Regions from separate parts of the Berryella intestinalis genome, predicted to be linked through region 1. Evidence: predicted binding sites of a transcription regulator. Region 1 holds the regulator's gene; the other holds the start of a gene.
The links. Region 1 encodes HrcA, which represses chaperone genes, less so after heat shock. Its sites were predicted from a motif close to TNTTAGCANNCNNNNNNNNNGNNTGCTAANA; they were not measured.
Positions count from the first base shown of each region.

Region 2: JI75_RS02140 (co-chaperone GroES) is a predicted target of HrcA. The motif match lies at 1,251-1,281, and genes of this name have one in related genera.

Region 1 covers NZ_CP009302.1:866,574-869,984, forward strand. Annotated here, with positions in the region: gene dusB (tRNA dihydrouridine synthase DusB) at 1-66, shown strand, start outside; gene hemW (radical SAM family heme chaperone HemW) at 59-1,237, shown strand; gene hrcA (heat-inducible transcriptional repressor HrcA) at 1,364-2,377, shown strand; gene dnaJ (molecular chaperone DnaJ) at 2,436-3,411, shown strand, end outside.
Region 2 covers NZ_CP009302.1:521,189-524,599, forward strand. Annotated here, with positions in the region: gene hypB (hydrogenase nickel incorporation protein HypB) at 1-337, shown strand, start outside; gene nadE (NAD(+) synthase) at 363-1,184, shown strand; gene JI75_RS02140 (co-chaperone GroES) at 1,352-1,639, shown strand; gene groL (chaperonin GroEL) at 1,692-3,323, shown strand.

The sequences.
Region 1 (3,411 bases):
CTCGACGACATGATCGAGCAGGCTTCACTCCACGACGCGCTCGATGCGCGATGCGGCCATGTCTAGGGCCGCGACGTCCCTGCTCGCTTCGCACGAGCCGTTCGGGGCCCTCTACATCCACATCCCGTTCTGCAAGAAGCGCTGCTCGTACTGCGACTTTTCGACCGAGGCGGTCGCGTGCGACGACGCTGCGGTGCGCACTTACGTCGAGCGGCTGGTGGTGGAGCTGTTCCGCGCGTCGCGCGCAGGGGAGCTGTCGCAGGTCGAGACCGTCTACATCGGCGGTGGAACCCCGACCCACCTCGGGCTGTCGAATCTCTCGTCGCTTCTGTACGCGCTGTCGCTGTCGATGAACCTTTCTCCCGATCGGTGCGAGGTCACGATGGAGGCGAACCCCGAGAGCCTCACCGACCGTATCGTGTGCGACGCCTGGGCGATGGGCGTGAACCGCCTCTCGATCGGCGTTCAGAGCTTCGACGACGGGGTTTTGGCTCTGCTCGGCCGCGCGCACGACGCCGAGGCGGCCCGGTGCGCCATCGGGGCTGCCCGGCTTCGCTTCGACAACGTCAGCTGCGATCTGATGTGCGGCATTCCGGGGCAGGGCGAAGAATCGCTGTGCCGCAGCGTCGAAGCGGCCATCGAGGCGGGGGTTTCCCACGTGAGCGTCTATCCGCTGTCCGTCGAGGAGGGCACGCCGCTTGCGCGCGCCATCGAGGCGGGGGAGGTGCCCGACCCCGACGGCGATACGCAGGCCGACCATATGCGCACTGCGGAAGAATTGCTGGTCGCAGCTGGTTTTCATCGGTACGAAGTGGCAAGCTACGCGAAACCCGGCTTCGAGTGCCGGCACAACCGCGCGTACTGGACGGGCGTGCCGTACCTGGGGCTGGGCACTTCGGCGGTATCGATGCTGCAAAACGAAGGCGAGCGCATCCGCGTGCGCGACGGCGCGGTGGAAGAGCGCATATCCGCCCGCGAAGCGCTGGTGGAAGACGTCATGTTGGGCATGAGGATGAGCCAGGGGCCGAGCGAGGCGCTGGTCTCCCGTGCGATCGGGGCCTTTCCCCATCTGCGCGGCGAGCTCGAGTCGCTTGCGGCGCAGGGGTACGTCGAGCGCGCCGACGGTCGCTGGCGGCCGACCGACGCGGGGTGGCTGTGCGGAAACGACCTGTACGGACGCATCCTCGGGTGCGCGCAGGTTCCCGACGGACCGGCGGGCCCCGCAGAGGCGAAGTAACGCTTTGGTTGTGGGGTTGTGCCGCGAAAGGCGTCTCTTAGCACACCGTGGGGCTAACTGCTAGAATACAGCGGACGGCATCGGGTGCGCGTTTTCGCGCGCGGTTGTATCAGGGAGGTGGCATCGATGCTTTCGGATAGGCGCCAGCGCGTGCTGGCCGTTCTCATCGAGGAGTACGTGGCGCAAGCGCTTCCCGTCGGCTCGCGCACGCTGACCGAGCGCTACAACCTGGGGGTCAGCCCGGCGACCGTGCGCAACGAGCTGTCCTACCTCGAGGACGCCGGCTATATCTCCCAGCCCCACACGTCGGCCGGGCGCATACCCACCGACCTGGGGTACCGCACGTTCGTGGACAACCTTTTGGCCAACGGGGCCATCAGCCACGGCGAGGACGATCGCGAGCTGGTCGAGCGCCTCAAAAGCAGCGCGAGCGAGCTCGACGAGCTTCTGGATTCGGCCTCCAACGCCCTCGCCCGCCTTACCGACTGCCTCTCCATCGTGGTCGCGCCCCTCGCGCGGACGGCCACGGTGAAGCAGATCACCCTCATCTCCCTTTCGGATCGCCAGGCCGTGGTCGTGGTCGTCACCAAAGACGCCCAGGTCTACAACCGCCAGATGGAGTTCGCCGAAGCGGTGGAGCCCGAGAGGCTCTCGGAGGTGCAGCGCATCCTGAACGACTTCTTCGCGGGCCGCTCGGCGCGCGACGTGAAGATGAGCGCCGAGGGCCTGAGCAACCACTACTTCGGAAACCCCCTGGTGCGCCTCGTCATCGACGAGATCATAGCCTGCCTGCACGAGCACGACACCGCGCATGCGCACCGTATCGGCATGAGCTCGCTGGCGCGCAAGCCGGAGTTCAGCGAGTCGAGTGCGCTCATCCCCATCATGCAGGTGCTCGAAGACGACGCGGTGCTCCTCCAGATACTCGATCCCACCTCCGATGCCGAGCGGGGCGCCCCGATGGTGCGCATCGGCAGCGAGAACCCCACCGAGCAGCTTTCCGGCGTCTCGGTTGTGGCGAACCGCTACGGACGCGGGGATTCGGCCGGCGTGGTGGCGGTGATCGGCCCGACGCGCATGGACTACTCGCGCGTGCTCAAGGCGGTGCGCATCGCGAGCGCGGCGCTTGACGAAGACTAGAATCGAAAAAAGGAAGCGGGCTCGTTTTGCCCGATAGCGAAAGAAGGTATGCCGAAGCATGGCCAAAGATCTGTACGAGGTTCTGGGTGTCGCGCGCGGGGCGTCTGACAGCGAGATCAAGAAGGCGTTCCGAAGCAAGGCGCGCAAGCTCCATCCCGACGTGAACGGATCGGAGGATGCGGAAGACCAGTTCAAGGAGCTGAACGAGGCATACGACGTTCTATCCGACCCGGCCAAGCGCTCGGCCTACGATCGGTTCGGGACCGTTCCCGGCGCTGCGGGCGGCCCGTCGGGGGCCGGCGGCTACGTTGACTTCGACGACCTGTTCGGCGGCATGGGCGACATCTTCAGCTCGTTTTTCAACGGGGGAGCGCAGAACCCCTCCGCCCGTCGCGAGGGCCGCGACATGGGCGTGGGGCTGCGCCTGACGCTCGAGGAAGTGGCGACCGGGGTCAAGAAGGAGATCGTGTACGACCGGCTCTCCCCGTGCCCCGAGTGCTCGGGTTTGGGCGAGGACGGCAAGGAGGTCACCTGCCCCGACTGCCAGGGCCGCGGCCGCGTGGTCACCGTCCAGCGGACGTTTCTGGGCGACATGCAGACCGCGACCACGTGCCCGCGCTGCGGCGGGACGGGCCGCGTCATCGAGAACCCCTGCTCGGAGTGCGACGGCCAGGGCCGCGTCCCCGACCGTCAGCGGGTGACGGTGGAGGTGCCCGCCGGCATCCGCGATGCCCAGCAGCTGCGCGTGAGCGGCTTCGGCGAGGCGGGTCTGCGCGGAGCCAAGTCGGGCGACCTCATCGTCACCTGCCGCATCCAGCCCCACGAGTTCTTCGAGCGCGACGGCGACAACCTGCATGTGCGGGCGAACGTCAGCATGGTCCAGGCGGCCCTCGGGGCCGATATCTCGCTGGGCGGGATCATGCCCGATGAGCAGGTGTCGGTCCATGTGCCCGAAGGATGCCAGAACGACCAGGTGGTTCGCGTCAAGGGATTCGGGCTCCCGCGCTTCCGCAGCGATGCGCGCGGCGACCTGT
Region 2 (3,411 bases), 350 kb from region 1:
GGATCTTTCCCGCCTCGACCTCATTATCATCGAGAACGTGGGCAACCTGGTCTGTCCGACCGATTTCTACCTGGGGGAGAACAGCAAGGTCATGATCCTGTCGGTTCCCGAGGGACACGACAAGCCCTTGAAGTACCCGGGCGTGTTCCAGGCCTCCGACGCCGTGATCCTCAACAAGGTGGACACGCTTCCCGTGTTCGATTTCGACCGCGAGGCGTTCGAGGCCTCGGTGCGCGAGCTGAACCCGGCGGCCCCCATCTTCCCCATCGCCGCGACCAAGGGCGACGGGGTCGAGGAATGGGCCGAGTACCTGGCCGAGAAGATCCGCAACGTGTAGGTTCGAAGCGAAGGGGGCATCCGGTATGGATGTGCGGGACAAGTACGAGCGCTGCGTGGCGGCCCTGAGGGACTACGCCTGCCGGGCCGGGTTCTCCGAGGCGGTCATCGGTCTTTCCGGCGGCATCGACTCGAGCGTGGCCGCAGCCATGGCCCTCGACGCGTTCGGCGCGGACAACGTGCACGGCGTGCTGCTTCCCGGACCGTACTCGTCCGACCATTCCGTGTCCGATGCGCTCGAGCTGGCCCGGAATGCGGGCATCGAGGCGCAGACCCTTCCGATAACGGGCCCGTTCGAAGCGTTCTCCGACCTTCTGGCCGGTGCCTGCGGGGGCTCGCTTTCGGGGCTCGCGTTCGAGAACACCCAGGCGCGCTGCCGCATGGTGGTGCTCATGGCGCTGTCGAACCGCTACGGGTGGATGCTGGTGAACACCGGCAACAGAAGCGAGGCCCTCATGGGGTACTCGACCCTGTACGGCGACACTGCGGGGGCCTTCGCCCCTCTGGGCGGCTTGTACAAAACCGACGTGTACGCCGTCGGGCGCTACCGCAACCAGGTGGAGCTCGATTCGCGCGGTTGCCCGATCATTCCCGAGAACGTGTTTTCCAAGCCGCCGTCGGCCGAGCTTGCCGAAGGCCAGCGCGACGAGGACAGCCTGGGGCTTCCCTACGCGCAGCTCGACGCCTTCCTCGAGCGCGTCTACGAGCGCGGCGAGGCGCCCCGAAGCGCCGCCGAGGCCGAAGGAGTTGCCATCGACCAGGCAGGACAGCTGATTGAAAGGGTAGAGCGCAGCGCATTCAAGCGCGCATGCGAGCCGCCGTTTCCCGCCGATCGGTTCTACGATTAGCAAACGTATCGGTAGATTGCTAAAAATCGGTTGCGTTCGCAAGGCGGGATGCTATAGTAGCTGTTGTCTTAGCACTCGATTATTTTGAGTGCTAAGCCTTCGAGGCTCCGCCCTCGGGCGGGCCGCTCGGTTTTCGGTAGTACATCCATGAAAGGAAGGCGCTGAATATGAGTTTGAAGCCGCTGGGCGATCGCGTGATCGTCAAGGTAGACGAAGCTGAGGCTACCACTGCATCCGGCCTGTATCTGGCAAGCGAGGCCAAGGAAAAGCCCCAGACCGGTACGGTCATCGCTGTGGGCGAGGGCCGTTTCGACAACGACGGCAACCTCATCAAGGTTCCCGTTTCCGTGGGCGACAAGGTCATCTACGGCAAGTTCGGCGGCACCGAGGTTCATTACGGCGGCGAGGACGTCCTGATCCTGCGCGCAGACGATATCTACGCCATCTGCGAATAGCGTTTCGTCAGAACTGCGATCCGACTGAATCATTTCGAAAGGAACGATCAACATGGCAAAAGACATTCTGTTCGAGTCCGAGGCGCGCGGCTCCCTCGCGTCCGGCGTGAAGAAGCTCGCCGACACCGTCAAGGTGACGCTTGGCCCCAAGGGCCGCTACGTCGCCATCGAGAAGAGCTACGGCGCCCCCCTCATCACCAACGACGGCGTGACGGTTGCGCGCGAGATCGAGCTCGAGAACCCCGTTGAGAACATGGGCGCCCAGCTCATCCGCGAGGCTGCCGTGAAGACCAACGACGTCGCGGGCGACGGCACCACCACCGCCACCGTCCTGGCCGACGTCATCGTCAGCGAGGGCCTGCGCAACGTGACCGCCGGCGCCGATGCCCTGGGCATCCGCCGCGGCATCCAGAAGGCCACCAACGCCGTGGTCGAGGCCATCAAGGCCGACTCCACCGAGGTTTCCACCCAGGAGCAGATCGCCAACGTCGGCACCATTTCGGCGGGCGACGCCGAGATCGGCTCCAAGATCGCCGAGGCCATGAACGCGGTCGGCAAGGACGGCGCCATCTCCGTCGAGGAGAGCCAGACCTTCGGCATCGAGATGGACATCGTCGAGGGCATGCAGTACGAGCGCGGCTACATCTCCCCCTACATGGCCACCGACATGGAGCGCATGGAGGCCAACCTGAACGAGCCCTTCATCCTGCTGACCGACCAGAAGGTCAACAGCATCCAGGAGATCGTGCCCCTGCTCGAGAGCATCATGAAGTCCGGCCGCTCCCTGCTCATCGTCGCCGAAGACGTCGAGGGCGAGGCTCTGGCCACCCTGCTTCTGAACAAGCTGCGCGGCACCCTGAACGTCGCCGCCATCAAGGCCCCCGGCTTCGGCGATCGCCGCAAGCGCATCCTCGAGGACATCGCCGTCGTCACCGGCGGCCAGGTCATCGACAAGGACTTCGGCATGAGCCTGTCCGAGGCCACCATCGACATGCTGGGCACCGCCAAGTCCGTCAAGGTCACCAAGGAACGCACGCTCATCGTCGACGGCGCCGGCGACAAGAAGGCCATTCAGGACCGCATCGCCATCATCAAGTCCGACCTCACCCGCGCCGACTCCGACTTCGATCGCGAGAAGCTGCAGGAGCGCCTCGCCAAGCTGTCCGGCGGCGTGGCCGTCCTCAAGGTGGGCGCTGCGACCGAGCCCGAGCTCAAGGAGACCAAGAGCCGCATCGAGGATGCCCTTCAGGCCACCCGCGCCGCTGTCGAAGAGGGCATCGTCGCCGGTGGCGGCGTCGCCCTGGTCCACGCCCTTCCCGCGCTCGATGCCGTTCAGGCTGCCGACAAGGACGAGGAAGTGGGCGTGAACATCATCCGCAAGGCTCTCGAGGCCCCGATGCGCGCCATCGCCCAGAACGCCGGCTTCGAGGGAAGCGTCGTGGTCGAGCATGTGAAGGCCCTGCCCAAGGGTGAAGGCCTGAACTGCGCCAACGGCGAGTACGGCAACATGATCGAGATGGGCGTCAACGATCCTGTCAAGGTTACCCGCACCGCACTCGAGTCCGCCGCTTCCGTGGCTGCCCTCATCCTCATCACCGAGGCCACCGTCAACGAGATCCCCAAGGATCCCGAGCCGATGCCCGCTGCTCCCGGCGGCATGGGCGGTATGGGCGGCATGATGTAGGACACCGCAAGGCTCTTTCGCGACACGAAGCCGCGTCGGAAGCGATTCCGACGCGGCTTTTTCGCGTTCGGGCGCGCTGCGCTCAGAG